2 regions of the Mycoplasma sp. P36-A1 genome follow, and region 2 is predicted to be linked to the other one. Evidence: a T-box and tRNA genes for the amino acid it is inferred to sense, from the RefSeq annotation. Region 2 holds a T-box; the other holds one or more tRNA genes.

Region 1 (17,322 bases), 890 kb from region 2:
TCTATGACCATAAACAGCATCGAAGTCTACTAGGTTTACAAAACATAAACCTTTAAAATCACGGTTTTTAACCATGGCTATTGTTTGGTCCATACCATCATCATTAGAGATTGTCTTATTTGATTCTGTTAGTCCTTTACCATCAAATATATCATATATTTTACCTATTGATATTGTTTCATAACCTGAGTTTTTTAAATTATCTAATACTGTATCTTTAGGTGGTTTTAATGCATAATCATGTCGATTAGGCGTTCTTTTAAAGTTGTTTGGTGTTCCTATGTATGGTCTTGCTATTACTCTTCCTAGCAACCATTCTGGCTTCATTGTAATAGCTCTAGCTATTTCACAACATCTATATAGCTCTTTTAAAGGAATTATATCTTCATGTGCTGCAATTTGTAAAACTGAATCAGCTGATGTATAAACTATTAACTCTTTTGTTTTCATTTGTCTAGGCCCTAATTCATCTAGTATTTCAGTACCACTTGCAGCTTTGTTACCAATAACTTTATAACCTGTTTTCTCTTCTAATTCATCTATTAGTTCTTTAGGAAAACCGTGTTCTGTAAATGTTACAAATGGTTCAACTGTTTTTATACCCATAAATTCCCAATGACCAGTCATTGTATCTTTTCCATTACTTTCTTCAGCTAGTTTAGCAACTACTGCTTTAGGATTATTTGTGTGATATTTATTTATTGAAGATAAATTAGTAAAACCTAATTTTTGTAAATTAGGAATATTTACTATATCTTTTGCTTTTAATATACTTTCTAATGTATTAGCACCTACATCGTTAAATTTTGCAGCATCTGGCATTGCTCCTACGCCTAATGAATCTAATACGATTAAAAATACTCTTTTAAATTTCATATTGATTACCTCCTGTGTCTAATGATTATATCATTTTTTATGTCTTTTTTGCTACTAAAACACAAATAGTTTGCTAATTGTTTATACATTAGATAAAATATGTTTTATAGGAGTGATAAAATGAAAACTGAAGTTTTGTATTACAATAATATTAATGAATACGAGTTTGATGCAACTGTCTTAGAATCAACTGAAAAAGATGGTCTTTTTTATTCTATTTTAGATAAAACTGCTTTTTACCCTGAAGGTGGCGGAATGTCTAATGATATTGGTACTATAAATGGAATACAAGTTGAACATGTAATGAAAAAAGATGATGAGATTTATCATGTTACATCGCAAAAACTAGAAGATGATGTACATGGAATTGTAGATATGCATAATAGAACTATCATGATTCAAGGACATGATTCTCAACATTTACTAACTGCATTGTTAGAACTTGATTATGGCTTTAATACCATATCTCATCATGTTCATGATAACTATTACGATATTGTTTTAGAAGGTGATAATTTAACACCACAGATTATTGAACAAATATCAGCTAAAGCAAATCAATTAATTATTGATGATGCAGTCATGGAAATCTTTTATATTGATAAAACTGAATTAGGTAAATATGGTCTAAAAGATAATCCTAAATATACTAATCCTGTTAGGATTACTAATATAGTTGCATTGAATGATTATAATGCTTGTGGATGCTTACACTTTGAAAGTCTCAAAAAAATACAGTCTTTAGTTATCTTAGATTATGAAAATACTAGTAAAGGTTATAAATTAACTTATACTTGTGGTTTAGCATTAGTTGATTATTTTAGTAAAATGAATGAAAATATGAAACAGGTATATGCTTTAACTAAATCTAATGAAGATAATTTAATTAAGAATATTAATACTATTTATGATAAAAATAAAGAACTAACTGATGAATATAATATTATGAAAACTAATTATTATGATCTTGCTATTGAAAAGTTATTAAAAGATAAAGATGAATTTGTAATTTTTGATTCTGTTAGTAATTCTAAAGACTTGAAGAATATTTCTGCAAAAATTGCTAAACAAGATTATAATGTATCTGCTTTGATTCAAGCCAAAAATCATGATAACTACCAATTTGTTCTAGTTAAAAGTTCTACAAGTGATTTAGATATTGTTAAAGTTTTTAATCAACTTAAAAATGACTTTGATATTAGAGGTGGTGGCAAAGGTCAAAGCATTAGTGGAAAAAGTGATATAGATGTTTCTAAGATAATCAAAAATTATTTATAATATAATTTAGACATGATACTAATTATCATGTTTTTTTTATTGTTAATTGAATATTAAAAAAATAATGAACATAAAAAAAACTAGCTCTAAGCTAGTACATTTTTTAATGGTGACCCGTACGGGATTCGAACCCGTGGATGCATGCGTGAAAGGCATGTGTGTTAAACCGCTTCACCAACGGGCCAATAAAAATGGCGCCTGAGGTAGGGATTGAACCTACGACCGATCGGTTAACAGCCGATTGCTCTACCGCTGAGCTACTCAGGCGTTGATAGAATGATTATACTATATTTATTTGTTTTTAGCAATTATAGAAATTTTTAATGGTGACCCGTACGGGATTCGAACCCGTGGATGCATGCGTGAAAGGCATGTGTGTTAAACCGCTTCACCAACGGGCCACTAATGATTTTCTATTGCTTGTTTATCCCTTGTTTCAGGACTGTTATATAATAACATTTATATTTTTAATGTGCAATACTTTTTCGACAAATTTTTACAAAAGTTTCATATTTTAGCTATTATTTATTTTAAGCAACTATTATATATATATATTCTATATTTTTAATCATATTTATATACCAATTATCTATAATTATTATAATTTATGTCTATTTTAAATATATATTATTTTTTTATACATTTGTAGACTAAAATAATGTATAATGTGACTAGGAGTACACAAATTTAGTAAAAAGATGCTTTATTATCGTTTTATGATATAATTTTCATTTGTTAGTTTGGCGTCTTGCTATGAAAAAACATAAAAATATAATTTTAAATCTGAGTTTTTAAGACAATCAATATCATTGTAAATAAGCAATCTATCTAACTTTTCATTATAAATAAAAACTTCTTTTATTATCTTGTATTATTCTATCTGTTAATAAAACAGGTATACACATCTTAAATAGTATTGTATTAGGGCACAATACTATTTATTTTCAAACAATGATAAGCATATTTGGTAATTATGCACTGCTTGTAGTTTAGACATTCTAAATTTGTCTCCTTTTATTTTTACTTTACATTGACTACTACAGTCAATTATAAAAGCTTCTATTAACATTTTTTGTTTATAGAAGCTTTTTTGTTTTTATTTTATTATTCTATTCTATTATTTAGTTTGTCATCTTCTATAATTGGTTTCAAAAATTGTCCAGTATAACTTTCTTTAACTTTTATTACTTGTTCTGGAGTTCCTTTTGCAACAATACTACCACCTTTTTTACCACCTTCAGGACCTAGATCAATAATGTAATCAGCTACTTTTATAACATCTAAATTATGTTCAATTATTATAACTGTATCACCATTATCTACTATTTTTTGTAGTACTTTTATTAATCTTGATACATCATCAATATGTAATCCTGTTGTTGGTTCATCTAAAATATATACTGTTTTACCTGTAGCTCTTTTTTGAAGTTCAGTAGCTAGTTTAATTCTTTGTGCTTCTCCACCTGATAAAGTTGTTGCACTTTGACCTAGTTTTATATATCCTAATCCCACTTCTTGTAGGGTATCTAATTTACGTTTTATTTTAGGAATACTTGTAAAAAAGTCACAAGCTTCATCTACTGTCATGGCTAGTACATCTGCAATGTTTTTATCTTTAAATGTAACTTGAAGGGTTTCATCATTATAACGTTTTCCACCACATTCTTCACATACTACATAAACATCTGGTAAAAAGTGCATTGCTATTTTAATTACTCCATCTCCTTGACAGGCTTCACAACGTCCACCTTTAGTATTAAAACTAAAACGACCTTTTTGATAACCTCTAGCTTTTGCTTCTTTTGATAGTGCATATAAATCTCTTATGTCATCAAATACGCTTGTATATGTAGCTGGGTTTGATCTTGGTGTTCTACCAATTGGATCTTGAGATATTTCTATTACTTTATCGATATTTTCTAATCCTTTTATTTCTTTATGTAATCCTGGCTTTTGCTTATTTTTATATAGTTTATTAGCAATTGATTTATATAATATCTCATTTACTAAAGTTGATTTACCACCACCAGAGACTCCTGTTACTATTGTCATGGCTCCAAGTGGAAATTTAGCATTTATATTCTTTAAATTATTTTCTTTTGCACCTCTTACTTCTAAGAAGTTACCATTACCTTTTTTTCTTGTTTTAGGTAAAGGAATATATTTTTCTTTTGATAGGTATTGACCTGTAATACTATTTTTGTTGGCAACTATTTCATCATATGTTCCTGCAGCAACAATTTCTCCACCATGTTCTCCTGCTCCTGGACCAATATCAATTATATAATCTGCTTCTTTCATTGTATCTTCATCATGTTCAACAACTATCATAGTATTTCCTAATTGTTGCATCCCTCTTAATGTTGCAATTAGTTTTTCATTATCTCTTTGATGAAGTCCTATACTAGGTTCATCTAAAACATATAAAACACCTGTTAGAGCTGATCCTATTTGTGTAGCTAGTCTAATTCTTTGAGCTTCTCCACCACTTAACGTTCCTGCAGTTCGAGCTAAGTTTAAGTATTCTAAACCAACATTCATCAAAAATGTTAAACGGCTGTTTAGTTCTTTTAGGACTAGTTTTGATATTTCTACTTCATTTTTATTTAAATGATTTGCTAAATCTTTTACAAACTCTAAAGCTTCATCTACTGGCATTAAAGTAAATTCATAAATATTTTTTCCGCCTACTTCTACACTTAAAGCTTCTTTTGATAATCTTGATCCATTACATTCAGGACAAACTGCTTCTGCCATAAATCCACTATACCAAGCTTTTGATCCTTCGCTTTCAGTTGTTGCATATCGTCTTTCAATTAATGTTTTTACACCTTCTATATATTCTACTCTATTATAGGTACCACTTGAAGAATACAAAGTATATGTAATTGGTTTATCACTACCATTTAGAATAATATTCATTTCTTTTTTACTCATTTTATTTAACGGTTTATCCAAATCTATTTTGTAAGCGTTACATAGGGCTTTAAATTTTTGTGTATCTAAATTATCTTTGTGAATAATATTACGATAGTATTTAATTCCACCTTTATTTATTGATTTTTCTGGTTCATCTATTATTAAATCAATATCTGCTTCAAAAACAACACCTAATCCTTTACATGTATGACATGCTCCTAGTGGACTGTTAAATGAAAATAGTCTTGGTTCTAAATTGGGAATTGAAAAACCACAAATAGTGCAAGCAAAGTTTTCTGAGTATTGTAATCTGTTTAAAGGGTTTCCTTCTTCATCATTTCCACGTTCAATTTGAACTACACCTTTGCTTAATTTTAAAGCTATTTCTATTGAATCATATAGTCTTTCTGAACTGTCTTCTTTTAAAACTATTCGGTCTACTACAACCTCAATATTATGTTTTTTATTTTTATCTAATTCTTGCACATCTTCTAATAGCATTGATTCACCATCAATAAAAGCTCTTACAAAACCATCACTCATTAGTTTAGCAATCAGATCTTTATGAGTACCTTTTTGATAGCTAGCTACTGGAGCTAGTAGTTGTAATTTACTTTTAAGTGGTACTTCTTCATATAGTTTAGTAATCATTTGTTTAATTGTCATTGCTGAAATTTCATGATGATGAATAGGACAATATACATGGCCTATTCTAGCATACAATAATCTTAAGTAATCATATATTTCGGTTACAGTTCCAATTGTAGAACGTGGGTTATTATGTGTTGTTTTTTGTTCTATTGAAATTGCTGGTGATAAACCTTCTATTAAATCTACATCTGGCTTTTCACTATTTCCTAAAAATTGTCTTGCATATGCACTAAGACTATCCATATATCTTCTTTGTCCTTCTGCATATATTGTATCAAAAGCTAAAGAACTTTTACCACTACCACTTAAACCTGTCATAACAACTAGTTTTGATCTTGGTATTTCAACATCTATATTTTTAAGGTTGTTTACTCTTGCACCTTTTACAATTATTTTATCATTTTTCATATAATATATTTCAGCTCCTTTTTATCATATATTTCTACTGCATTTTAGGTTTTAAGACAAAAAAAACTGACAGAAAACCTAATCTCTTGTCTAATATATTATACGTTATCGTTGTATAAAATGATACAAAGAACATACTTTATATACTTAAATGATTTATATGTGTCTATTGATAAATAAAAAAAAGTGAACTATCTTTAAGATAACTCACTTTGGTTGAATCAGTACATATATTTTTTCGGGAGAATATTAGATAACTGATTCTATTGAACAAATGAAATAATAAATCGCGAAATGCTTCTTATCACCTTCGCAACTTAATTATAACAGTTATAATTACATAACACAAGTGTTTTTTATAATTATTATAAATTATTTTTTGCTTCTTTTTTTAACAGCTCTTTTATTGTTTGTTTTACATCTTGATTATATTCTCCACCATGATATGCAATTATTTTATCAAAGTTATAATTAAGTAATTTTTTTGTGCTTTTAATTACATCTTCATAATTTAAGGAGAAATCTCTACGTGCAAGTAGCAATTGTTTTTTTTCAACTGTAAACATATCACCTGCAATAAGTGTTTTCAATTCATTGACTAACACACATAAATGCCCTGGCATGTGGCCTGGTGTTAAAATAATAGTTAAACCGTTTGCAAAGTCGATTACTTGATTATCTTCGACTACTTTATCTACTTCTACTGTTGGTATGCTACTTATCATTGAGATTTGTTCATCAATACCAATTTTTTTTAATGGATCAGTGTAATCAATTCTATTATATAGTGGTTTTATTCTAAGATTTTCTTTACTACCATCTAAGTAAGGTTTTTCTATTTTACTTGAATATATTTCTATACTTGGATTTAATTTTTTTAAATATGCTAGATTTGCGATATGATCATGATCTTGATGTGTGACAATAATTCCCTTTAAATTATTTATTAATAGTTTATTGTTATCTAATTGTTCTATTAAACTATCATAACTACCTACAAATCCGCTATCTACTAACATGAATTCATCATTATCATTTACTATTGCTACTACATTTACTTTTAAACCGAATTTAAATACTTGTTCGCTTAATACTAGATTAATTAATTTGCTCATGTGTTATAATCCCTCTTTCTTTCTTAGATAAGATTATAGCAAAAAAAATGATTAAAAAGTATTATGTACAATTTTTGTTGACAAAATGTATAACTATGTTGTATTATTGTATCATACAGTTAATACAGTAACACAACAGGAGGTGTACATATGGAGTTTAACTTTGATAATTCTAGTCCTTTGTATAAACAATTGGTTAACCAGCTGATGATAAAGATAGCTATTAAGGATTATCCTGCAGGAAGTAAATTACCTTCTGTCAGAGAGCTTGCAACTATTGCAACTATTAATCCAAATACTGTTTCCAAAGCATTTACTGAATTAGAAACTTTGGATTTAATTACTACTGAAAGAACTAACGGGAAATTTGTAACGGAGGATGAACATACTATTATGGAATTAAGAAATCATTTAGCAAAAGAATATGTTTTAGAATTTTTAAAGAAAATGCAAAATTTAGGGTACGATCAAAATGATATATTAAATATCATTGAAGAAGAATTGAAGGAGGCATAATATGAGTTTAGTTAAAATAGAAAATGTAAGTAAAAGTTATGGTTCACATATTGTATTAAGTGATTTGAATCTAACTTTGGAAAAAGGAAAAATAATTGGTCTTTTAGGTTCTAATGGTTCTGGGAAAACTACTATAATCAAATTGATTAATGGACTTCTTCAACAAAATAGTGGTCGAATATTGGTAAATGGAATAGCACCTGGTGTTGAAAGTGCTAAAATATTATCATACTTACCTGAAAGAACATATTTAGATGAAAGCTATAATGTAATTGAATGTGTTGAATTATTTGTAGATTTTTATGAAGATTTTAATAAAGAGAAATGTTTACATATGCTTAGAACTATGAAAGTTGATGTAAATGATAAAATAAAAGAATTATCTAAGGGTACTAGGGAAAAAGTTCAATTAGCTTTGGTTATGTCAAGACAAGCTATGTTATACATCTTAGATGAACCACTAGGTGGTGTAGATCCTGCTTCTAGAGATTTTATTTTAGATATGATTATTCAAAACTTTGATAATGAGGCTTCTATGTTAATATGTACTCATTTAATTGCTGATATTGAAAATATTCTAGATGAGGTTATCTTTATTTCTGAAGGTAAAATTCTAACGCATGATAGTGCCGATGAATTAAGAATTAAACATGGAAAATCTATTGATAAAATATTTAGGGAGGAATTTAGATATGTTGATTAAATTAATTAAATATGATATGAAATCAATGATTAAAGATACAAGCTTTATTTATCTTATTACATTTATTTCTTGTATTATGGCAGCGATATTTATGAATTTTATTGATAGTGAGAATTTATTCATTAAAATTATTGTTACTTTAGTTATTATTTTTTCTGTAATTATGCTAATTACTATTAATATTGTAACTCTTGTAGCTGTTATTAAACGTTTTTATACTAATGTTTTAAAAGATCAAGGATACTTAACAAATACTCTACCAATAACTAAAGGAACTCTTGTTTTATCTAAATATATAAGTAGCTCATTAATGCTTATAATATCTTCTATTGTTACAGTAATTTTATCTACTATATTTTCATCATCTAATATTTTTAGTCTAACAAGTACTGCAATTAGAGAATTAAATGATAATATTAATTATTTAGGCTTTAGCTTTATTCCTTTTATAATTGGACTAATTGTATTATTTCTTATTACGTGTGTCTACTTTCAAGCTTTTGTGTATACTGCTTTAGTATTAGGACATGCAAAAGATCGTAATAAAATTTTATTTAGTATTTTATATGCTATTATTATCAATACAATATTATCAATTGCTTTAGTCTTTGGAGTATATTTAATTGAAGGTCTTAGTTATTCCTTTAATTTTTCGACTAATATGTCTGAACAATTAGTAATAAATACTGTTATTTGGGGATTAGTTGTTATTTCTGCAATTCCAACTATTGCTTATTACTTTATAACAAAAATTACTTTAGAAAAAAGATTAAATCTAGAGTAATAATTATAATATGACTTCTTATGAAGTCTTTTTTTATTTTCATAGATTATTCATATGATATTCTTGCATTAACTAGAAATGAGGATTATAATGATATCATTATAATATTCACATTTGTGAATTAAGGAGTTGTTTATATGAGTTCTTTAGACAAAGTTAAGTTATACTTAGATGATTATGGTTTAAAAAACGATATTATGGAATTTGATGTTGCTAGTTCTAGTGTTGAGCTTGCAGCAATTGCTTGTAAATGTAAGGCATCACATATTGCTAAAACTTTATCTTTTAAATTAAAGAAACAAGATAAAATAATTGTTGTTGTAATGGCTGGCGATGCTAGTGTTGATAATAAAAAATATCGTCATCACTTTCATGAAAAAGGTAGTATGCTTAATCGTGATGATACTTTTGAACTATTAGGTCAAGCAGCAGGTGGTGTCTGTCCTTTTGCTTTAAATGATGGAGTTGCTGTTTATTTAGATATTTCATTAAAACGTTTTGATTATGTTTATCCTGCTTGTGGCTCTAGTAATAGTGCAATTAGAATTTCTATTCCTGATTTAGAAAATACCTCTAAATATGTAGAATGGGTTGATGTAACTAAAGGATGGCAATCTGAATAATATGTATAATAAAAACCGCTTATGCGGTTTTTATTGTGCTTATTACTTTGTGTATAGTGATATCTTTAACAACTAAAGTTTATAGTAGAAAGATGATATTTATACGACTTTTTAGATTATTCTTTTAAACATTTTTTCAACTTCATATTTACTCATTGTTATTATGATTGGTCTTCCATGTGGGCATCTATCATAGTTTGGTGTTGTCACTAATTTATCTAAAAGCTGTTGTTGTTCTTTAATATCTAGTCTGGTATTTGCTTTTAGTGACATTTTACATGAAGCTAATATCAAACCTTCTTTACTAATATCTTTGATGCTTACTTTATTTAATTCTAGAATATGCTCTATAGCGTTTTGTATTTGAAGATTTGCATTATTAATATCTATCCATAATGGTACTTCTCTTATGATTAAATCGTTTGTAGCACTTTCTTCAATTTTAATGCCTATACTGAATAATTTATCACTAACTTCTAATATTTTTAACTTTTGCGAAAATGTTAGTGGTATTACTATTGGTACTACTAATTCTTGAAATTCTAAAGGATCATTTATTTTCTTTAGTTTATTTTCATAATTTATTCTTTCCATTGCAGCATGTTGATCTATTATGTGTAAGCCACTTTGGTTTTGTGCTAAGATATATGATCCATCAAACTGACCTATTGCACTAAAGCTTACATATGCTGTTTCTATTTCTTTAACTACTGCTTCTTCTAGGTCTTCTTTTAATGAATAGTCTTTATTAGTTGTATCTGTTATGTTTAAGATTGGCTTATCAATATTTAAGGTTTGTTCACTTGTTTGTTTATCAACTAAATTTATTTTTACATTATCAACTTCTTTTAGTATATCTTTTTCTTCTTGAATATTCATATCTCTTGTTTCATTAAAGCTAGTTAGTTCTTTTTCAGATATATTATCTTCTATTTCGTATGTAAAATTTAGAGTTGGTTGTATTATTTTTTCTTTTGTTATAAATTGTTTTCTTGCAATGTTAAATGTTTCTTTAATTGTATTTATTATAGTCTCTTTTAACTGATCTACTTTAGATATTCTTACTTCTAATTTAGCTGGATGAACATTTACATCAATTAATTGAAAATCGCATGTAATATTTATAAATGCTATTGGATATCTTTTTTCCATTAAATAGTCATCATAACCTGCAATTACTGAATTACTTAGTTCTTTATTAAAGACTAGTCTATTATTAATATAAACATAGATATTTTTCTTATTTGATCTTGTAGTTTCTTTATCTGATATATATCCTGTTATGTTAAAGTCATTATCTGTTTTATTTATTTTTATCATACTTTTAGCAACATCTAATGAGTATATATTATTTATGATTTGTAACATATCTTTATTTCCATTTGTATTTATTAATGTTTTATTATCATTTATTAAGACAAATGCTATATGAGTATTTGCAAGAGCAAATCTTGTTACTATTTCTACTATTTTTGATAATTCTTTTTGAGTAGAATCTAAATATTTAAAACGAGCTGGTACATTATAAAATAGATTATAAACACTTATTTTACTACCTTTAACATCATATCCAGCATTTATACTATCGGTGAATACATCATATGTATAACCTGTTTCGCTGCCATTATTAGAACTTATTTTTAGCTTTGATACTGCTTTTATACTTGCTAAGGCTTCTCCTCTAAATCCTAATGTTTCTATATTAAATAGTTCATATTCATTTGTTATTTTACTAGTTGCATGTTCTTTTACTGATAGTAATATATCTTCTTTATCCATTCCACTACCATTGTCGGTTACTTCTATTAACTGTATTCCACTATCTATTAGATTTATTGTTATTTTATTAGCGTTTGCATCTATGGCATTTTCTATTAATTCTTTAACAACACTAGATTGGTTTTCTACTACTTCACCTGCTGCTATTTTAGAAGCAAGATCAAAACTCATAACTTTTATTTTACTCATAATTATCAACCTTCTTTTTCAATGTGTCTAATATTGTTAGTGCTTGTATTGGTGTGATTTCATTAATGTTTAAGTTAGCTATTTCATTTTTTAATGGTGTATAATCTGAATATGTATTACTATTTTCATTTATTTTTTCTATTGGATTCACTTCTATTTCTAAGTCTTTTGTCTGTTCTAAACTATTTAGTATTTCATATGATCTTTTTATTATATTTTCAGGAAGATGAGCTAGTTTAGCTACATGGATACCATATGATTTAGCAATATGTCCTGGTTTTATCTTGTATGTAAAGGTAATGTTTTGAAAGTCTTCAACAACACTAGCATGATAATTAATGACTTGTTTATAGCTATCGGCAAGTTTTGTAAGTTCATGATAATGGGTTGAAAACAGTACTTTGGCTTGTGAGTTTAATGCTAGATGTTCTATCATTGCATAAGCAAGTGACATTCCATCGTATGTTGCTGTTCCTCTACCTAGTTCATCGAATAATATTAAGCTATTATCTGTTGTATTATTTATGGCATTACTTGCTTCTAACATCTCTACCATAAATGTTGATTGGCCTTCTAATAGATCATCATTAGAACCTATACGAGTAAATATTTTATCAAAGATTGTTAAGCTTGCATGCTCTGCTGGAACATAGCATCCTATTTGAAACATTATTACTATTAATGCAAGTTGTCTCATGTATGTTGATTTTCCACCCATATTTGGTCCTGTTATCAACATTATGTTTTCTTCAACATTTAAATAATAATCATTATTTACAAAGCTATTGTCTGTATCAATTGCCTTTATTATTGGATGAAATGATTCTTTTATCTCGATATTTTTTTGATTGTTAAATATTGGTTTTGTAAATCCATATTGATTTGAAATATTATATAATGCATACATTACATCTAAATATGCTAGTTTTGAAGATAGCAATTGTAGTCTTTTAGTTTGTGGTTGGATATTTTTTTTAAAGGCATTAAATATTTCATTTTCTAGGTTTGTTAGATTTTCAGAAGCATTTAATATTAATGATTCTTGTTCTTTAAGTTCACTGTTAATATAACGTTCTGCATTAGCTAATGTCTGTTTTCTTATATAACCATGTTCTTCTTTTATTAAATCTTTATTTGCATTTGAAACTTCTATGTAATAGCCAAATACTTTATTGTATTTAACTTTTAGATTTTTGATATTTGTTAATTCTTTTTGTCTTTGTTCAAAGTTAATTAACCATTCTGTACTTTCTTGTAATACTTTTCGGTATTCATCTAATTGTTCATTTATATTATTTTTTATTATTACTTGACTATTGCCTTCTAATATTTCTTCAGATATTGTTGCTTTTATCAGATCTTTTAAATCTGTTAAATCATCATAATCTTCTAGGTAATTTTCTATTTGTTTATCTTCTATCATTTCTAATTCTACTTTTATTTTTGTAGCTTGTTCTAGTGAGTTTGCTAGCCACAATAAATCTTTTGGTGTTGTAGTTAATAGGTCTAATTTACTTGCTATTCTTGCAATGTCATAAACATTTTTTAAATAGGTAGCTATCATTTCAGTATTCATAAAATTGTTTAATAATGCTGAAACAAATAGTTGTCTTTCTTCTATTAATGTTCTATCTATTAATGGGTTTTCTATGTATTCTTTTAGCAATCTTGATCCCATTGCTGTTTTTGTTTTATCTAAATACCAAAAAAGGGTTCCATATTTTTCATTGTTTTTTATAGTTGATGTTAATTCTAGTGAGAATTTACTTGAAAAGTCTAACTGCATATGTTTATTATCTTGATACTCTACTTCTAAGTAGTAGTTTATTGTTTCCATCTGCATACCTTCGATGTATTTAAGTAATTGTTTAAATACATTTTGATATTCTAAATGAATTGAACTCAGTATTTTATTTTTATATTCAATGCTATCTTTTACTAGTGATATTAAGACTTTATTTGTTTTTAATAGGTCATTAAAAACATTTGTTTGAAAGTTTTCATTTACTACTATTTCTTTTATTTGATAGTTTTTTATTTGTTCATATAAACTTTGTTGGTCTATATTTGTCTTTAGAGCTTTTAACTTACCTGTGCTAATATCAGCTAATGCTATGTAATAGTATTGTTGATCATTACTTATTGACATAAGATAGTTGTAATCATTATTTTCAATATTTAAATCTGTTCCTGGTGTTATTATTTTAACGACATCTCTTTTTACTATTTTTACTCCTTTACTAGGAGCTTCTAGTTGCTCACATATAGCTACTTTAAAGCCATTATTTATTAGTTTTTTGATATATGATTCGCTTGCATGAAAAGGTACACCACACATTGGTATTTTTTCTTCTAATCCTGCTGAACGTCCTGTTAAGGCTATCTCTAATACTTTTGATGCAGTTAGTGCATCTTCAAAAAACATTTCATAAAAATCGCCTAATCGATAGAATAAAATGGCGTCTTGATATTTATTTTTAATTTCCATGTATTGTTTCATCATTGGAGTTAATCTTTCATAATCCATATTCTCACCTCATTTATTAATTATATCAAATAAACAAAAAAAGAAACAGTCTAAATAAGACTGTTATCTTTTACTTTACTTAAGTATCGATATATTGTTGGTTCAGATACTTCTAATATACTTGCTACTTCATTTACTGCGCCTTTAAGCATAAATATTCCTTTTTCATTTAATAATTCTATTACTTCTATTCTATTATCTTGTGTTAATTGTAATATTAGATTATGAAACTGTGCTTTTTGCTTGTGTGTAGCAATTATGCTGTTTGCAAGAAAGTATTCTTCAATTGTTTTTTGAATTGTTTCTATCATTGTCTCACTTATATCTTCACTTTGTTTAACTTGTTCATTTCGTTTTTTTATTATTTCATTAGGATGTACTAATTCTAACATTGATTTTGCTAGATCGACAAATTGACTATCATCAAAGTTAATACATAAAAGCCCTAATAATTTGTTGTTATCTTTAATAAAGAACATTGATGATCTTAATGGCTTTTTATCTTTTGATACTGCATCATGATTTGACATGTAATCATTATCTTTATACTGTTTTGATGCTATTACTTTTAGTGCAAACATTGTAGCACTATCATTTATTTTTCTTCCTGTTATATGTGAGTTTGCTATTGCAATTATTGGTACATTTTCTTTTTGTGCATCGTGTAGAACTATTTCATAATTTGGTCCTAACATTGATGCTAAAAAGTCTACTAATTTTATATAACTTTTCATCACTTCGTTCATTTTATCACCTTTTTTTATTATACCATTTTTATTTGCAATTAGAAAAAAAAGAACTGCTTTTTAGTGCAGTTCTTTTTGCATTACTTAATTGGTGCTAAGTGTGCTTGGAAATGTCTTAATATTGGTGGTTCCCAAGTTATTTTGTATCCTGTTACTGTATTGGCTCTTGCTTTTATTGCAATTAATGCATTTGCCATTACATCTATGTGGGCTTGTGTATATACTCTTCGTGGTATCGCAAATCTTGTAAAGTCAAACTCTGATTTTAACTGTACTCCTGTATCTGGATCATTTCCAAGCATATAAGAACCAATATCACAAGTTCTAATACCTGCTTCAATATATAGTTCGATAGCTAGGGCTTGTCCTGGAAACTCATTATATGGAATATGTGGAAACATTTCTCTTGCATCAACAAATATTCCGTGACCGCCAGCTGGAGATTGATATGAAATTCCTTGTTCATCTAATTGAGCTGCAAGATATTCTACTTGGCCAATTCTATATCTTAAGAAATCTTCGTTTAGTCCTTCATATAATCCTATTGCTAATGCCTCTATATCTCTACCTGAAAGACCTCCATATGTAGTGAATCCTTCAAATGAAATAGTTCTTGCTTTTGCTTTTAAAAATAATTCTTCATCATCCTTAATTCCTAGTAATCCTCCCATATTTACTATAGTGTCTTTTTTAGCACTCATTGTAAACATTTCAGCATATGAGAATGTTTCTGCTACAATTTCTTTAATACTTTTATCTTGATATCCTTCTTCTCTTTGTTTTATAAAATAGGCATTTTCTGCATATCTAGCAGCATCTATACAGTATCTTATACCATATTTTTTACACAGTTCACTAGTTTCTTTTATATTTGCTATTGAAACCGGTTGTCCTCCAGCTGAGTTATTTGTTATTGTTGTAATGATTAAACCAACATTTTCAGCACCGTGTTCTAATATAAGTTTTTCTAGTTTTACATTGTCCATATTACCTTTGAATGGAGCTCTTTTTTTAGGATCTTTTGCTTCTGCTACAACACAATCAATAGCTCTAGCTCCTGCAATTTCAACATGTGCTCTTGTAGTATCAAAGTGCATGTTAGAAATTGAGATATTACCACTATGTAATAATAAACCAAATAAAACATGTTCTGCAGCTCTTCCTTGGTGCACTGGTTGAATATATTTATACTTAAATATATCTTGGGCAGCTTCAAGTAATTTGAAATATGATTTACCTCCAGCATATGCTTCATCTCCGCGCATTACACCTTCCCATTGTTCTGATGACATGGCATTTGTTCCACTATCTGTTAATAAATCGATGTATACATCTTCAGATCTTAAGTTAAATAAATTATATTTTGCCTCTTTAATTCTTTCAATTCTTTCTTCTTTAGTAAGCATTTTAATATTCTCTACCATTTTAATTCTAAATGGTTCTGCTATGTATTTCATGTTAATCCTCCTAAAAGTTATTTTATAACAACATACTATCATGATAATATTTTATTGTCAATGATAATTTATTATTACATCGTTGAGTATTTATAGTAATATATTGCTAAATAATAAAAATAGACCCTTTTAGGGTCTAAATCCGATTATTATTTTATCTCTATCTTCAATAATTGGTCTTTTTATTAATTTTCCATTTGATAATAATAGTTCTACTTTTTCTTCATCGTTTAACTCTGGTATTTTATCTTTCAATTCTAATTCTTTAAACAGTACTCCTTTAGAATTGAAAAAATCATTTATTGGTTGATTACTTTTATCAATTAGTCTTTCTAATACTTCTTGTGGAATTTGTTCTTTAATAAAATCAAAGAATTCTACATCATTTCCATTTTGCTCATAATACTTAATTGCCTTTGTGCAGGTGCTGCATTTTTTGTACCCAAATATGTTCATATTTTTCTCTCCTTTAGAATAATGGTGCAAATAATCTTAAGATTACTTGTAATGCTCTTTTAAATAAATTTTGTTTTTCATAGTCATTATATATTACTTCATTTGAATTTACTATTTCATCTTCAAATATATCTGATATTTCTTTTAATACTGGACCATTCATTAGCAATGTGCATACTTCAAATGAAAGATTGAAACTTCTCATATCAAAATTTGCAGTTCCAACTATTGCGATATCATCATCTACCATTAGTTTTTTTGAATGTATAAAACCTTTATATTCAACTATTTTTAC
Region 2 (17,322 bases):
TTACATAATTTAGATTTAAACATTATTCATGCTCACACAGAATATGGTGTGGGTATTTTTGCACGTATAGCTGCAAGACAATTAGATATACCATTAGTGTATACCTATCATACAATGTATGAAGATTATACTCATTATGTAACCAAATATACTAACGGACATTTTGAAAAACCTTTAAAAAAGTTAATAGATACAGGAACAAAGTTTTATGCTGATAATACAACAGAATTAATAGTACCATCATTTAAAACGGCAGATGCCTTGTTAAGATATGGAGTAAATAATACAATAAATGTAATCCCTACTGGAATAGATCTATCAAAATTTAAAAAAGACTTATATACAGAAGAACAATTACAAGAAGTAAGAAATGCATATAATATAAAAAAAGATGATTTTGTAGTAATCAATATAGGAAGAATAGCACCAGAAAAGAATACAGATGAAATAGTGAAAGCATTTATTGAAATAAAAAAACAAAATATAAATAATGTAAAGTTACTGATAGTTGGAGATGGACCAAGTTTAGAAACCATAAAAAAAATGATAGTAGATAATAAACTTGAAGAAATAGTATATACAGTAGGAAAAGTAGTTCATGAAAAAGTAGCAATGATGTATCAATGTGCAAATGTTTTTGTTTCAACATCAACATCAGAAACACAAGGATTAACATTTATTGAAGCTATGGCCTCAGGATTGCCAGTTATTTGTCGTTATGATAAAAACTTAGAAAGTTTAGTTATTGAAGACAAAACTGGTTATTATATTGATAGTTATAATGAATTAGCCTCAAAAATACTTCAATTATCAAATATAGATAAACAAACATATGAAAAACTAGTAGAAAATGCATTAAATAAATCAACAGAATATTCAAGTGAACTATTTTATAAACAAATAATGGTGGTGTATAACAATGCAATCAGAAATCTTAGAAGTAAAAAAATCAAAAATAATAACATACAAAATAAAATCGCTATCAAAAACAAAAAGATTTTATAAGTTAGAAATAGAAAATCATGAAACAATAATTGTTAATGAAGATGATATTTTTGAGTTTAAATTATATAAAGATCAAGAAATTTCTAGTACAGATTATGAAATACTAAAAGAAAAAGGAATATACTATCAAGTCTTAGAATATGCAGTTGATATTACAAGCAAACGTTTTATTACTAGTAAAATGTTGCAAGATAAATTAGAAAACAAACAATATGATAAAGATATAATAATACAAGTAGTCCAATATTTAAAGAAAATAAAACTACTTGATGATAAAGCCTTTCAAGAATCATATATAGCTCAAAAAGTTAGAGAGGGTTATGGACCACTTTATATAAAAAATAAATTATATGAAAAAGGTATTAATACAAATATCAAGCTAACTGAACAACAACAAAAAGAGATATTAGAAAAAAAATATGTAAGTGGTTTTTATAAGAGTAAGAACAAAAGAGAATACAATCAAAAATTTATCAATAAAATGAAAACACAAGGCTTTGATATGTCAATAATAAAACAAACATTATATCAAATTGATGAAGAAGAAGATTTAGAAAATTTAGATAAAGATGCAAGACAACTTTACAAGAAATATGCAAATAAGTATACAGGATATAAGCTTAAATCAAATATATATGCAAAATTATATCAAAAAGGTTATGATAAAAATAGTATACTGCAAAAAATAGAGGAGTTAATAGAAAATGAAATACATTAATGAATTTGCTGAAGGAGATAAAATAGAAGATATCTACTTAATATCAAATTTAGTAAAAGGAAAAACAACATCAGGAAATGATTATTTAAGCCTTAAATTACAAGATAAAACAAATGAAATCGATAGTAAATTATGGCAAATTAATAAAGAATTATTAGATACAATAAAAACAGGAATGTTTATAAAAGTAAAAGCTAATGTTATTGATTATCGAGATAATTTACAGTTAAAATTAGAAAAAATTGAAATAGTAGATTCTGCAACAATCGATATGAGTAACTACATTAAAACAGCTGTATTATCAAAAGAGGAAATGCATCAATTACTACAACACTTCATCTCAGAAATTAATGATGAAGTAATACAAAAACTTGTAAAAGCAATGTTGAATAAATACCATGAAAATCTATTTGATTATCCAGCAGCTTCTAAAAATCACCATGCATATCATGGTGGCTTAGCATACCATACAGTTTCAATGCTTAAACTTGCAAGTGCATTAAAAAAACTTTATCCTCAAATAAACAAAGATTATTTATATGCTGGAATAATAATGCATGATTTAGGAAAAATAGAAGAGCTTAGTGGAGTTGTAGCAACAGAATATACAATAAAAGGTAAGTTATTAGGACATATATCAATAGTACATTCAGAACTATTATGCATTGCTAAAGCATTTAAAGTTGAAGACTTAGAACAAACAATGATCTTAGAACATATGATACTATCACATCATGGAAAATTAGAATATGGTTCTCCAGTCTTACCAATGACAAGAGAAGCAGAACTTATAAACTATATAGATAATATAGATGCTAGAATGGACACTTTAGATAAAGTATATGAATCAATAGATCCAGGAACATTTAGTCCTAGAGTCTTTCCATTAGAAAACAGATCTTTTTATAAATATAAAGAAAATAAATAAACAAAATAAGAATAAGTAAAAGTGAGTTCACACAGAACTCACTTTTTTGTCTTATAGTAAATCAAAGAAACTATTATTTAAAATATAGTGCTAATTATAAGAAACAGATTAAAGTATAATGTTAAAATAAAAAAGAACAAATATAAATAATGGAGGGATTATAATGAATTATTACATAGTAGAATATGACTATACTGATGATGTAGTAGAAATTTTAGAAAGATTAATGTGTGAATCAATTAAAGATGCAGATCAAAATAAGTTTATGAAAGATGGTCAAGCAATGATAAATGCTATAAATGAATTACTACAAGCAGGAATAGCAAATGAAAATGAGAGAAAACAAGTAGTAGCAATCAAAGAGGCAATTGCAAAACATTTAGACTATTTAAATAGGTATATTAAAATAAATAAAATACTACTATTTGGTCCAAAATTAACAGAGTTTGGGAGTTTTGTTATAATTAAAATGGATAATGAAAATGATTTAGAAGATTTTCTAAAAGAAGATCCAATGAATAAAGTAAAATTATTAACTTGTAAGACACATCCAATAAGTATAACAAATGGTCTTCAAGAAATCATGAATTGGGCTCAAATAAACAATTAAGAAAAAAGATAATAACAAAAAGGCATAGTATTTTCTAAAATTAGTACTTTTTGTTATACTAAACATATAAAGTAAAGGAGATGGATACATGAAATATGACTTTGATAAAGTAATAGATCGACATAACACCTATAGTACAAAATGGGATTTTATGAACACATTAGATCAAAGAGCAGAAAAAGATACCTTACCAATGTGGATTGCAGATATGGATTTTGAAATAGCTTCTCCAATATCAAATGCAATTAAAGACTATTTAAAACTGAATTTACTAGGATATAGTATGCCAACAGATCGCTTAAATGAAGCAATACTAACCTATTATAAACGAAGATTTGATTGGGATATCTTAAAAGATAGTATTTGCTTTTCACCAGCAATATTACCAGCAATTTCAAATTTAATTCAACTTCTAACTGATGAACAAGAAGGAGTTATAATACAATCACCAGTATATACACCTTTTTTTAATCTCATTAAAGGAAATAATCGAGTTGTAGCAAACAATAAACTTATATTAAAAGATGGAAGTTATCAAATGGACTTAGTAGATTTAAGAAAACTTGCTAGTAAGGGTGAAAATAAAGTAATACTGTTGTGTTCACCACATAATCCAGTAGGTCGAGTTTGGTCAAAAGATGATTTAGCTGAAGTAATAAGAATAGCAAGAGTAACTAATACTTATTTAATAGTAGATGAAATACATTGTGATTTAATAAGAGAAAATGAAAAACATAATCCAATATTTAATGTTGTAAAACATCAAGATAGAAATCAAATAATAAGTTTAATTTCACCATCAAAATCATTTAATATACCAGGATTATCAACAGCATTTGCTATAATTGAAGATGAAAAATTACGAAATAGGTTTAATACCATGAATAAAATGAGTAAAGGATTAGGTGGTATGCAACCATTAAGTATAGTTGGTACTATTGCAGCTTATGAACAAGGTGATGAGTGGCTAAATCAACTGCTAGTATATCTAGATGAAAATTTTAAAATGTTTAAAGAAGAAATAGAAAAAGCACTGCCAAAAGCAAAGATAAATATAGCTCAAGGAACTTATTTAGGATGGCTAGACTTAAGCGCTTATGGAAGCAATGAAGTAGTTTTAGAAAAGCTTATAGAAAAAGGTAAAATATTATTACAAGATGGAACTTTATTTGGTTTAGGTGGAGAAGGCTATTTTAGAATAAACTTAGCAACATCTAAAACAACCATTAAAGAAAGTATATATAGAATTACAAAAGCATTAAAATAAAAGATCGGAGAGATAAATATGATAAATAACAATGATGGAATGATTAACCAAAGCCCAAACGAGGACTATGTAGATAGTTCAAAAATACCAAATGATCAAAATGCATGTTCAAATGTTACAAATGACTCAGTGCCACTACCAAATATTGATGATGTAGAGCCAACAGCAGGTCAAGTCTCATCAACAGTAGATGAAATTGCTAGATCAAAAGCAAAGAGTGTTTCAAAACCAACATTTACCAATACTGAATCAGATTTAACAGGTGATGATCAGTTATTCGACTCACCAAATGATGATTATGTAGATAGTTCAAAAATTCCAAATGATCAAAATGCATGTTCAAATCAAACAAGCGATAGTAGTCCAATTGGAAACATTAACAAATTATAAGATGTAGTGTATAATAAGGCTAGCTAAAACTAGCCTTTTAAATATTTAAGAAATAGGGGAGAATTATGGATTACATAAAAAAACAATTAATTGAAGAGATGACATGTGTAAAAATAAAACAGGAGTTTAAAAATTCAGAAATCTATGATTTACAATTAATAACACAAGGATATTATCGTATAATGATAGCAGTAGACTTTGATAATGGACTAGTAGATATAAAAAGTAATATCAAAGAAATAAATAATGAAACTTTATTTGAAATAGAAGTAGAAGATGATGAAGGATTAGAAGCAATATTAACACAAGCAGACTTTATATTTTCTAATTTTATCTTTTTACAACTGTTTAATGATGATGTTGAAATCATGGTAGCATGTGAATATCTAGATATAAAAGAGTATGAAAATATAGTAATAAAAGCAGCCAATGAATTTAATCAATATATTAATGCAATCGAAGTAGATGAAAACCATGATTTAGAATATCATCTATCAAAAATGGATGATATCAAAGGTCATCAGTTACATGATACAATACAAAGTACAAATGAAAAAATTGATGATATTTTCATCGAATCACTATTAGAAGCTGAACCATTTTCATAGTATAAGAGTTGCAAATATCAAATCAATATGATAAAATATCGACAAGACTAAGAAGGAAAGTCTACAATTAGTATATTCTTGTAAAGCGATTCTGAAGCTGGTGAAAGTCAGAAAAGAATTAATTGTAGGTAACGCTCCAGAGTTTGTTTTTTGAACTAGAGTAGAAAGACACGTTAGCAACGTTACAGCTTTAGAGCGCACTTAGAAAATACTAAGTGAATTAGGATGGTACCGCGAATAAATTAATTCGTTCCTAAATTAATTTTGGGTGCCTTTTTTATTTTGGAAAACAAACCTAAAAATTTAACATAAAATAAAATAAACAGGAGGTTATTATATGATTGATAACTACATAGCAGAGCAGGCATTAATTAGTGATTTATATGAAGAAATAGCTAGCTTAGAATCAAAAACACTAGAAGAATTAGATATAATTACACTACAAGGTTGGATTAGAACTAATAGAGATAATGGGAAAATTGGATTTATTGAATTGAATGATGGAACACAATTTAAAGGTGCTCAAATCGTTTATAATGCAGATACATTAGAAGATTATGATACAGTATCAAAATATCGTACAGGGGCAGGAATCAGTGTAACTGGAAAATTAGTTTTAACACCAGATTCAAAACAACCATTTGAAGTTCACGCTGAAAAGATCGTTCTAGAAGCAGGTTGTAGTGAAGATTACCCATTACAAAAGAAAAGACATTCACTAGAATTTTTAAGAGAAATTCCACATTTACGTCCAAGAACAAATACATTTATGGCCGTAATGAGAATTAGATCTGCTTTATCAATGGCAATTCATGAATTTTATCAATCACAAGGGTTTGTTTATGTTCATGCACCAATCATTACATCAAATGATGCTGAAGGAGCAGGAGAAGCATTCACAGTAACAACTAGAACTGATGGCGATTATGAAAAAGATTTCTTTGGTAAGAAAACATCACTTTCAGTATCTGGACAATTGCATGTAGAAGCATATGCTCTTGCATTTAGAGATACTTATACATTTGGACCAACATTTAGAGCAGAATACTCAAACACAAGTCGTCACGCTTCAGAATTTTGGATGATTGAACCTGAAATAGCATTTGCAGATTTAGGAGATAACATGGATTTAATTGAAGATATGGTAAGATATTGCATTGAGTATGTCTTAAAAGCATGTCCTCAAGAAATGGATTTCTGTGAACAATTTGTTGAAAAAGGAATAAAAGAAAAACTACAAGCTATTGTAGATTCTGAATTTAGAAGAATGACATATACAGAAGCAATAGATATATTACTTAAATCAGGAAAAGAATTTGAATATCCAGTAGAATGGGGTATTGACTTACAATCAGAACATGAAAGATATATTGCAGAACAAATAGTTAATGGACCAGTGTTCTTAACTGATTATCCAAAAGATATCAAAGCATTTTATATGAGATTAAATGAAGACAACAAAACAGTTGCTGCATGTGACTTACTAGTTCCAGGTATTGGAGAATTAGTAGGAGGATCTCAACGTGAAGAAAGATATGATAATCTACTAAAAAGAATGGAAGAAATGAGCATTCCTGTTGAAGGAATGGAATGGTATTTAGACTTAAGAAAATATGGTGGAGTAAAACACTCAGGATTTGGATTAGGATTTGAAAGATTCTTAATGTATATTACAGGAGTTTCAAACATTAGAGATGTAATACCATACCCAAGAACACCAAGAAACTGCCTATTCTAAAATAATAAATATAATTTTATCTAAAAAGGAATTAACAAAAGTTAATTCTTTTTTTTGACATCTATAAAAGCAATTATACAAAATATTGTAATTATTATAATTTAAGTATAGAATAATAACATAAATAAATATCAAAAAGTATAAAAGCTTAGCATCTTATTAAACATTAATATAAAAATATGCTATTCTAAGTAAAAGTATTAAAAGGAGAAAATCAATGAACATAAATTTAAATATAAATATAACACCACAAGAAAGTATCGTTATTTTACCAGCTAACTCAGGTAAAATAATAATAAATAATGAAGCAAAGTTTGATAAAGAAACAAATGATTTAGCTTTAATACTACTCTATGATGGTAACAGACTAGATAAAATGCAACTATCTCGAGACTTTAAAGAGAATGATGTTCAAGACATAAGTAAAATAGTTACAATAATACCACCAAGTAAAATAGAAACATTAAAATTAATCGAATTACTAGAACAAGGTGGAATACATAGACGAGTAATTTCAGATGCACGATTATTAGCTTTTGAAGCAATGTTAGAGCTAATAATGAATACATTAGGATTAAGTTTAGTAGTAACTAAAAAAACAATACCATACAAAGGAAAAGCAGTTCATCGTTGGAATAAAGCTATTGCAGATGAAGTTTTTTATGTAGATCATAATAACAGTAAAGCAACAGTAACATGGCCAACAAGAAGTAAAATGGTAATTAAAGCAGGAGCTACTTTAAGTTTAGACATACCTCTTAATAAAGATGGAAGTGCACGAATGGATGCACGAATGACAAGTCAATTAAGAGATGAAAACAAAAATAAAATAAAAGGAAATAAAACCATCGAAGATGTAATATTAAAAAGTGTTAATGAAGTAGGACTGTTTTTATATTATGGTAATACTAATAGTTGGTTAGTCTTAAAAACAAAAGATAATAAAACAATTAATGAATTAAGTTTAGTAAACAGCAAATAATAATTCAAATTAAATCATACACACATTAAATATAAATAAAGAATATTAACTAAATAAGCTTTATAGTGTATAATATTAACTTGAAGGATTGATAAGATGAAGAAAATAGAAAATATAATAGCAACTATATTAATTAAGTTAACATTTTATCTAACTTATTTGTTGCCAGTTAATAAAAATAAAGTAGCAATAATATCATATTTTAATCAAGACTACAATTTAGAATTTAATAAAATAGTAGAAATATTAAATGCCAATAAAGTAATAGTCAAAAGTGATTTACATAAATTTAATAGTAGTTTAAAAGGAAAGTTTCTATACTTATTTAGTTTTATACATCAAACATATTTGTTTAATACCGCTAAAGTAATTGTAGTAGATGGGAATAGTTTTGTTCATCGTACTATTAATAAAAAGAAGAATGTTCACATAATGCAAGTGTGGCATGCAACAGGTGCCATAAAAAAATTTGGTGAAGAAACAGAAAATAGAAGATATAAGATAAAAGCTTATGATTCAATAATAGTAGGTTCAGAATACTTCAAAGCAATATTTGCAAAAGCTTTAGCGACACCATTAGAAAATGTTAAAGCACTTGGAGTTAGTAAAACAGATTACTTATTTGATCAAGATTTTATAAATGATAGTCAGTATACATTTTATAAAAAATACCCTAAATTAATTAACAAAAAAATAGTACTATATGCACCAACCTTTAGAGGTGATGGTATTGATGATATGAAGTTTGTTAATAAGGATATTAAACAACTACAAAAGCAATTACCAAGCCAATATCAATTAATAGTAAGACTACATCCCCTAATAAAAGAAAAAGTAAATGACTTTATGATGTGTGATGAGTTTAATTTATATACTATGCTTAGTGTAAGTGATATAATAATCTCAGATTACTCAGCACTAATCTATGATGCAGCTATTTTAAATAAACATATAATAATGTATTTAGATGATTTAGAAGAATATAAAAAAACACGTGGCCTAAGTGTGAATATAGATGATTTTTCATTTATAAAAAGCTACACTATAAAAGAAGTAATACACAGTATTACAAATTATAAAATTAATAATGAAAAGAACGTTAAATTTATAAACGAATATTTAGATAAAATAGATGGTTTAAGTAGCCAAAGAATTGCTAAATATATCCTAGAACTTTTGAAAGAAGGTAATTAATAAATGAGAATCAGCAAAAATACCAAAATACTATTTGGAGTATTAACAATATTAATTCTAGCTTTGACATTTACTGAAGTTAAATCAGTTTATGATGCAACTAAAGTAACAAAAAGCACAGAAGCTGAAAAAACATCATTAGAAATTGGACCATACTCAGTCAGTATTACACAATCTGAATATGAAAAATTAATACAAAGTGAATTAACAACAGCATTAGAATCTAAAAAAAATAAAGATATTGTCAATAGTGTTACAAAATATTTTATATCTGACTACTTCTCATTAAGAGATAAACCTAATTTTAATAGTGTAGGTGGAACAGGTTTTGTATTTTCAAAAGTAAAAAAACAATTTACTAAAAATGCAATAAGCGGTTATTACATGGATCTAGAGCAATATAAAAATACTTATGGAGCAGAGAACTTACCACTTGTTAATAAAGTTACAATAGTTAAAACAACTAAAGTAAATAAAACTAAAGTTGCAACATCAGAAACTAAAACTACAAAAGTTGGTGGAGTATATGATGTACAAGTAAAATGGACATATGAGGCCAATGAAAAACTTAGTACTAAATCAATAATAAAAAAAGCAAAAGTAAGACTTGTAAGCAATCCAGAAACAAAAGTATGGTATGTTTATGATATAGAAGCTATTGCATAAATATGACTTATAAAAAAAGGCTCTTTGTCAAATAGGGTGGAATTTTACAATTTGATACATGAGTTAGAACAGGATATAACAGAAATGTTATATCCTTTTTTTTATGCTTTTTCTATACAATTAATAATTCTTGTATCATTATTCTAGTTTTTAATCTTTCAAATCTTCTAAACCCGCAAGATATTGTTTTTAACTTCTTGAATTTAGATATTGTACCTTCTATTATTCCATTATTATACTCAACATCGAAACTATCTTTAATATATTCGTAATACTTAATAAAGGTAGATATACAAGTTTTAATTTTATCTGAAGCTAATTTATTAGGCTGATCAATTGTTTTCTTAAACATTTCCATATTATTGTATTTTAAAGAAAATAGTAAATCTTGATATATTTCATAATTATTTTTAAAGTCCTCATTATTCTCGATTAAATAATTTATAATTGCTTTATTGTTTATAAACTTATAATTAAAGGTTGCATGCTTAAACATCACTTCTGAAAGATTCTCTTTTAACTGTAATATAGGTTTCCAAAAATTTTTGAACTTATTTCTGTTTTTTTCATCTGCATTCATAATTGCAACTCTAGTTTTATTAAAGGCTCTAGTTAAATTCTGATAAATATGAAATCTATCTAATATTATTTTAGCATTAGTAAAGACATTTTTAATGATTTCAATATAAGGTGTATACATATCAATTACAATATATTCAACATTATCAATAGCTTCTTTTGTATAGTAGCTAAAATAGTTCTCTAAGTAAGCTTTTTGTCTGTTTTCTACGATATCTAGTAGCTTTCTTTTTTCACCATCCATAATAACAAAGGACATATTGCCATCAGCATCTTTAGTAGATTTAAACTCATCAAAATGAAGTACTTTTGGTAAATAGGATTTAATAGTAGTAGATTTAGCAGCCTCTGCATAAGTATCTAATACTCTAAAAACAGTATGAGTAGATACATTGTGATCTTGAGCAATATAAGTACAAGTAAGCATACTAGTTAATTTAAGAGCAATTAGATATTTAACTTTATTAGAAATAAAACATCCAGGATTTGTTAGAGTATTAGCAGGAATAAAAGTTTTATTACATTCCATACATTTGTAACGAGTTTTAGTAAGCTTTAAATAAGCATCAAAACCAGAAACCATAGGTAATTTAATAAGAGATACTTTTTTATTATGTACATAAAATTTATTATGAACTTTATTACATTTAGGGCAAACATTATCATTAAAAAATAGAATTCCATAAAACACTTTAGAAATATTATCTTTAATTTTTTCATCTTGAAATTTATATATATTAATATTGGAGTCATTAATTCCAATAATTTCTTTTAATTCTTTATTGTTTTTATTAATTATGTTATTATTAATCATGACATTTATCTCCTTAATTTAGTTTTGTCGCTTAAATTATAACAAAGATAAATGTCTTTTTCTTTATATTAACAATTTAAGGGTGGATAACATTTCAAGTAATACTTGAATTTGTTATTCCACCCTATAAATTATAGAACCTAAAAAAAGACTTCTTCATTGAATTCTTTTTTTTATACAAAACATAGATTATAATGAATATATTTTGAGTATAGCTTTAAATATAATAATGTGTTATCTTATATTTAGAAGATTAATAATCTAAGTATTAAAAAGAAATGGAATAGGTGATATATATGAGAGATGAAAGAATAAATAAAGTTGCTAAAATGTTAGTAGAATATTCAGTTAGCATACAACCTGATGAAATAGTGAGAATCATGGCATATGATTTTGAATCAAAGCCATTAGTTAAAGAACTTATAAAAGAAATATATAACAAAGGTGGAATACCAGTTGCAGAATTCATTGATGAAGAAGTTGCTTCATTACAAATGCAACATGCTAGTGAAAAAAGAATTAATACATTAGCTAAATGGGAAATGCAAAAAACAAAAGATATGGATGCATATATCCTAATAAGAGGAAAGAGTAATGAGTATGAGATGAATAAAGTTCCTCAAGAAATAATTCAAAAAAATGCTTTAGCAAATAAAGAAGCACAACATATAAGAGTAAATGAAAGAAAGTGGGTACTACTTAACTACCCAACTAATATGTTTGCTAACAATGCTAAAATGGGCTTTGATGAATACCAAGACTTCTTCTATGATGTAATGCTAGTAGATTATCCAAAAATGTATGAAAATGCAAAACCATTAAAAGAATTGATGGATAAAACAGATAAAGTAAGAATTGAAAGTGATACTACTAATTTGACTTTTTCAATAAAAGGAATAAACAGTGTTATATGCGCTGGTAGCAATAATGTTCCAGATGGTGAAGTGTTTACAGCTCCAGTAAAAGATTCAGTGAATGGACATGTACAATACAATACCATTACATCAGCAAGTGGGGTAGAGTTTAAAAATGTTTATTTAGAAGTTAAGGATGGAAAAATAATTAAAGCAACTAGTGAAACAAATAATGATAAAATTGAAAGTGTATTTAATACAGATGAAGGAGCACGTTATTTTGGAGAGTTTGCTTTAGGATTAAATCCTAAAATAAATAAACCAGTAGGTGATATTTTATTTGATGAAAAAATCTATGGAAGTTTTCATTTAACACCAGGCCAAGCATATGAAGATGCTAATAATGGAAATAACTCAGCAATTCATTGGGATTTAGTTTGTATTCAAACACCAGAACATGGTGGAGGAAAAATCTATTTTGATGATGAATTAGTGCGAGAAAACGGCGATTTTGTTAAAAATGAGTTAAAATCATTAAATAAATAACAGTTTTATTGCAAGATGTCCAAATATGTTATAGAATATAAGTGTCTTAGATATCAAATCTAAAGTAAAGTTTCCCTCAATTTCTTTACTTTAATATATTATTCCCATAGTCTAAGACGTTCTCATTTTTAATTATTTTAAACTGCTTGTTTACAAGCGAAAAAAGAAACAGCTTTTTGTGAACTGACACCCGTCAAGTAGACAGTGTAAATAATTAAATTCTTAACATTGCAATATAGCTTAAACACAAGTTGTTTGAGTTATATTGTTTTTTCTATCTATATTTTCCCAGTATTTAACCACTTTAGGATTTGGAACGATTGGATAAGTTACAACCACTAAATTATTTTTAATCTGATCTAAAGCTTCATTTCTAACTTCTATTGGTGTTTTATAGTTAAATCTAGGTTGTAATCTTATATTATTATAGAAGTATATGTGTTCAATAATATAATCTTTTAACTCAGATATACTATTTGCTTTATTGTAATCTACCATTTCAGTTTTTAGTATTGCCCAGAATTTCTCGATTGGACCATTATCTATACACCTTCCAACTCGTGACATACTTTGTACCATGTTTTGATCTTCCAACATTCTTTTAAATGCTTTTGATGTGAACTGATAACCTCTATCGCTATGAAACATAGCTTTAGAATTAGGGTTATTATTTATTGCTTCTCTATATGCATCGAATACTAATATATTATCGTTTCTTTCGGATATTTGATATCCAACTATTGTATTATCAAACAAATCTATAATAGCTGCCAAATATAGTTTTAATCCTGTTGATGATATTTTAAACTCAGTAACATCACAACACCATTTTTCATTTGGTAAATTAGTGCTAAAATCTCTGTTCATAATATTTTGTGCAACTACTTCAGGAGTACTTCTAATATATTTTGGTTTAGAGCTCTTTCTAATTTTTGCCTGAAGGTTTGATATTTTCATAATACGATATATTCTTTTAGGATTATAATTTGCGCAAAATTCTCTATTAACCATTGCACACATTATTCTATAACCAAATATATATTTATATTCCTCTTGTTTTTGCTTAATAAACTTATAGATTTCTATATTTTCTATATCTTGCTTTGATTCTGATCTTTTTAACCATTTGTAATAACTACTTCTATTTAGTTTTAATATTTTACAAGTAAATTTAATACTAATTCCTTCACTATAAAATGCCTTTACTAATTCATATTCTATTTCATTTTTCGGCGTGAAAGTAACACGCTCCTTTCTTTCTCTTCTAGCTTTTTTAGAATTTTATTCTCTAGTTCTTTCAATTCCAATTCTCTTTTTAGTCTTGAATTATCACGCTGAAGTAGTTCAATTTCATCTAATTCACTATCATCTTTCTTGCGACCACGATTATCTTTTAAACCATCAACTCCATCCTTTAAATATTTTCTAGTCCAATTGTAAACGTTAGAATAACTAGTTTTATACTTACTAGCAGTATCGATATAATTTAAGCTATTTTCAATACAATATTTTGCAATAGCTAACTTTTGATCATAAGTATATTTATTATTGTCTTTCATATAGACACCATTACTTTCTAAAGGCTTATGAGCCTTTGTTTCTATATGATTATTATACTTATTAATCCAAGATTGTAAAATACTGATTGAGCTTATATTATATTTACCGATGATATCATTTAAAGAACCTAATCCATTAATATAATCATTAATTGCATAATTTTTCAAATCAGTTGAATAAGACTTATTAAATTTATTGGTTATCAATGCTTGTTCACCATTGCTTATATATTTATTTAACCATCTTCTTATAGTGGATTCATTTACAGTTAATCTATACGCAGCATTACTAACTGATTCGACCCCACCAACTATGTCTAATACAGTTTTCATCTTTATCTCAAAACTGAATTTAGCTTTTCTTCCCATAATAAAACACCTCCAAAATATTTAGTGTAATTTGTTTTTTTACACTGTCCACTTTAGAGGTATCATATCATTATAGCTGTTCTTTTTTTTATTTTTTTTTGACAATTAAATATAAAATTACTAAAAATGTTATAAAGATAACAACCAAACTTAGATTACTTAGTACTTCTAAGATCGATACATGTCCATTAATAATAGTACCGAATTCATATTTAGTTATAAAACTTCTAATTATATAACTATTAGAAACAGCTCTTACTAGAACAATAAAAGCTAAGATAATAATTATTAGCTTTAGAATACTATTATTACTATTTAATAGATTTGAATTAAGACCTTCACTAAATTGCTTAGAATTAGTAGTAGGCTTCTTATCTTTAGTATTATCAAAAAAACTCTGATCAAACTTTTGTTTATTGTTATAATCAATATTAGTTTTTAAATAATTACTAATAATCGTTTCACAAGATCCAATTTTAGAAACGATAAAATCATAAGTACAATCATCAGGACAAAAACTATTAATATCATTTTCAGTTTTAAAAATAATTTGTGACTTATTTTGAATATTAGTATCATCAAGCAAAATTCTTAACTGCTTGAGATAGTCTTCTTTGTTTTTATTCGACACTTTATTATTTTTTATGGTCTTTTCTAAAAGAGTTTAAAACATCCTTAATAACACCAAGTCCTTCTTCAGTAACACCAGTAGCTGAAGTTACATTACGATGACATTCATCATCATCAAAAGCATTAACATTGTCTTCACTTGCTGAATTAGATAAAACCGATTCATGTGAAATTCCATCAATCTCAGGTTCAATTCCTGTAACAATTACATCATCTTTTCCATCATCAATAAAGACAGCATTTTGATGTGATTCATTTATTTTAACTTTACCATTTTCAATAACTTCTTCAACTACATCTACTTCTACATTTTTATTTTCTTCCATGACTATCTCTCCTTTTAGTATATTTAATTATATTCTAAACTATTTTTAAAATAAAAATATGAAATATACATATATTTCGTATTTATAAGATTAATAATAAAATTAATGAATAGATATGTACAAAAAGATAAATTAAAAGGTTATGCAAATAAAAAAGCGCCTTAAGCGCTTAACGATAATTTTTAGTTGGTAAAATAATAACTAAAGCAATATAAAAGATTATAGCTGCACCAAAGCTTATTATTCCAGCTAAAGCAAAAGCAATTCTAATCAAACTAACATCTACTCCAAAATATTCTGATAATCCATTACATACACCTGAAATCATTTTATCATAAGCTGTCTTATATAATTTTTTTTCCATTTTATTCCTCCTAATACTAATTTTTCTAAATTTTATAGTATATTTATTTTATCATATATAATGAGTTATCGCAAAATTGATAGATTATTTATATTATTTTGATAATAAATAGTAAAATACAAAAAAAAGTACTTAATTATCGCATATTTTTTGAATTGACTTAGTTTTAATGTATAATAAATAAATATAGAAACAAATAGTAGTTTTGTTATCATTCATTATTAGATTATTATCTTAAATAATGATATAATAATAATGATATTAATTTGTGTAAACTATTGTTAAAGGAGACGTGGATGTAATGGCAAAAATTATAGTAATCGAAGATGAACAATCTTTACAGACAATTTTAGAATATGATTTAGAACAACAAAATCACGAAGTTGATCTAGCAGATGATGGAGCACAAGGTTTAGAAATGATTAAACAAAATCAATATGATTTAGCAATTGTGGACTGGATGTTACCAAGCTTATCAGGTGTAGAAATTATCCAAAAGGTTAGAGAGTTTAATAAAAAAATACGTATTATTTTATTAACTGCCCGCTCGGATGAAATGGATATTGTTAAAGGGTTAGAAGCAGGTGCTAATGACTATGTAACAAAACCATTTTCTCCAAGAGAATTAAGTGCTCGTATAAGAGGACTTTTAAGAGATGTTGAAAACACTGATGAAACAGAACAAATAGTTCAAGTTACTCCTAGATTAAGTGTTGACTATCCAAAAAGAGATGTGTATTTAGATGGTAGCTTAGTTGAGTTAACTAAATTAGAATATGATTTATTCATATACTTAGTAGAAAATAAGAATAAGGTAGTAAGTCGTGAGCAAATCATGCAACATATCTGGTCTTATAATTATGAGAGTGAAAACCGTGTTATCGATGTTTATATTCACTCAATTAAAAAGAAATTAGATATATTAGATGAAATAGAAAGTAAAAGAGGTGTAGGTTATATATTCGTTAGCAAGTAGCGTTAGGCCTTCATTATTTCTAATAAATATAGTACTTATAGTTGCGGCGATATTCATAGTTACCTATGGTCGCCGCATTAAGTTCAATTATGAGGTTAAAAAACGCAGTGAAGAAAATAGAAAAACTTATAATAATCTATTTGAAGTACTACTTGAAAGTAACTCACAACCAACTATGATAGTCGATGTTAATGGAATA

Evidence for each region. A T-box is a leader RNA that pairs with one kind of tRNA and senses whether it is charged. The one in region 2 lies ahead of asnS (asparagine--tRNA ligase), so its partner is inferred to be a tRNA-Asn.
Region 1: it has a tRNA-Asn gene. The T-box ahead of asnS (asparagine--tRNA ligase) is inferred to sense a tRNA for this amino acid. The anticodon was not compared.

What each region holds. Positions count from the first base shown of each region.
Region 1 is NZ_CP168083.1:398,882-416,203, reverse strand. Features, by position in the region: gene ACD762_RS01790 (phosphopentomutase) at 1-876, opposite strand, end outside; gene ACD762_RS01785 (hypothetical protein) at 997-2,154, shown strand; tRNA gene ACD762_RS01780 (tRNA-Glu) at 2,262-2,338, opposite strand; tRNA gene ACD762_RS01775 (tRNA-Asn) at 2,347-2,421, opposite strand; tRNA gene ACD762_RS01770 (tRNA-Glu) at 2,479-2,555, opposite strand; gene uvrA (excinuclease ABC subunit UvrA) at 3,259-6,132, opposite strand; gene ACD762_RS01760 (MBL fold metallo-hydrolase) at 6,498-7,247, opposite strand; gene ACD762_RS01755 (GntR family transcriptional regulator) at 7,398-7,763, shown strand; gene ACD762_RS01750 (ABC transporter ATP-binding protein) at 7,765-8,466, shown strand; gene ACD762_RS01745 (hypothetical protein) at 8,456-9,250, shown strand; gene ACD762_RS01740 (YbaK/EbsC family protein) at 9,388-9,873, shown strand; gene mutL (DNA mismatch repair endonuclease MutL) at 9,985-11,841, opposite strand; gene mutS (DNA mismatch repair protein MutS) at 11,834-14,368, opposite strand; gene ACD762_RS01725 (helix-turn-helix transcriptional regulator) at 14,419-15,114, opposite strand; gene ACD762_RS01720 (tryptophanase) at 15,195-16,571, opposite strand; gene ACD762_RS01715 (Spx/MgsR family RNA polymerase-binding regulatory protein) at 16,701-17,027, opposite strand; gene cls (cardiolipin synthase) at 17,041-17,322, opposite strand, start outside.
Region 2 is NZ_CP168083.1:1,290,726-1,308,047, reverse strand. Features, by position in the region: gene ACD762_RS06320 (glycosyltransferase) at 1-1,005, shown strand, start outside; gene ACD762_RS06315 (RecX family transcriptional regulator) at 920-1,723, shown strand; gene ACD762_RS06310 (3'-5' exoribonuclease YhaM family protein) at 1,710-2,651, shown strand; gene ACD762_RS06305 (YciI family protein) at 2,815-3,261, shown strand; gene ACD762_RS06300 (MalY/PatB family protein) at 3,350-4,528, shown strand; gene ACD762_RS06295 (hypothetical protein) at 4,547-4,918, shown strand; gene ACD762_RS06290 (hypothetical protein) at 4,984-5,526, shown strand; T-box leader at 5,567-5,784, shown strand; gene asnS (asparagine--tRNA ligase) at 5,864-7,264, shown strand; gene ACD762_RS06280 (hypothetical protein) at 7,482-8,246, shown strand; gene ACD762_RS06275 (CDP-glycerol glycerophosphotransferase family protein) at 8,343-9,440, shown strand; gene ACD762_RS06270 (hypothetical protein) at 9,444-10,106, shown strand; gene ACD762_RS06265 (ISL3 family transposase) at 10,219-11,499, opposite strand; gene ACD762_RS06260 (aminopeptidase) at 11,796-12,899, shown strand; gene ACD762_RS06255 (IS3 family transposase) at 13,140-14,081, opposite strand; gene ACD762_RS06250 (helix-turn-helix domain-containing protein) at 14,117-14,827, opposite strand; gene ACD762_RS06245 (hypothetical protein) at 14,916-15,458, opposite strand; gene ACD762_RS06240 (hypothetical protein) at 15,463-15,783, opposite strand; gene ACD762_RS06235 (PspC domain-containing protein) at 15,953-16,147, opposite strand; gene ACD762_RS06230 (response regulator transcription factor) at 16,449-17,123, shown strand; gene ACD762_RS06225 (sensor histidine kinase) at 17,299-17,322, shown strand, end outside.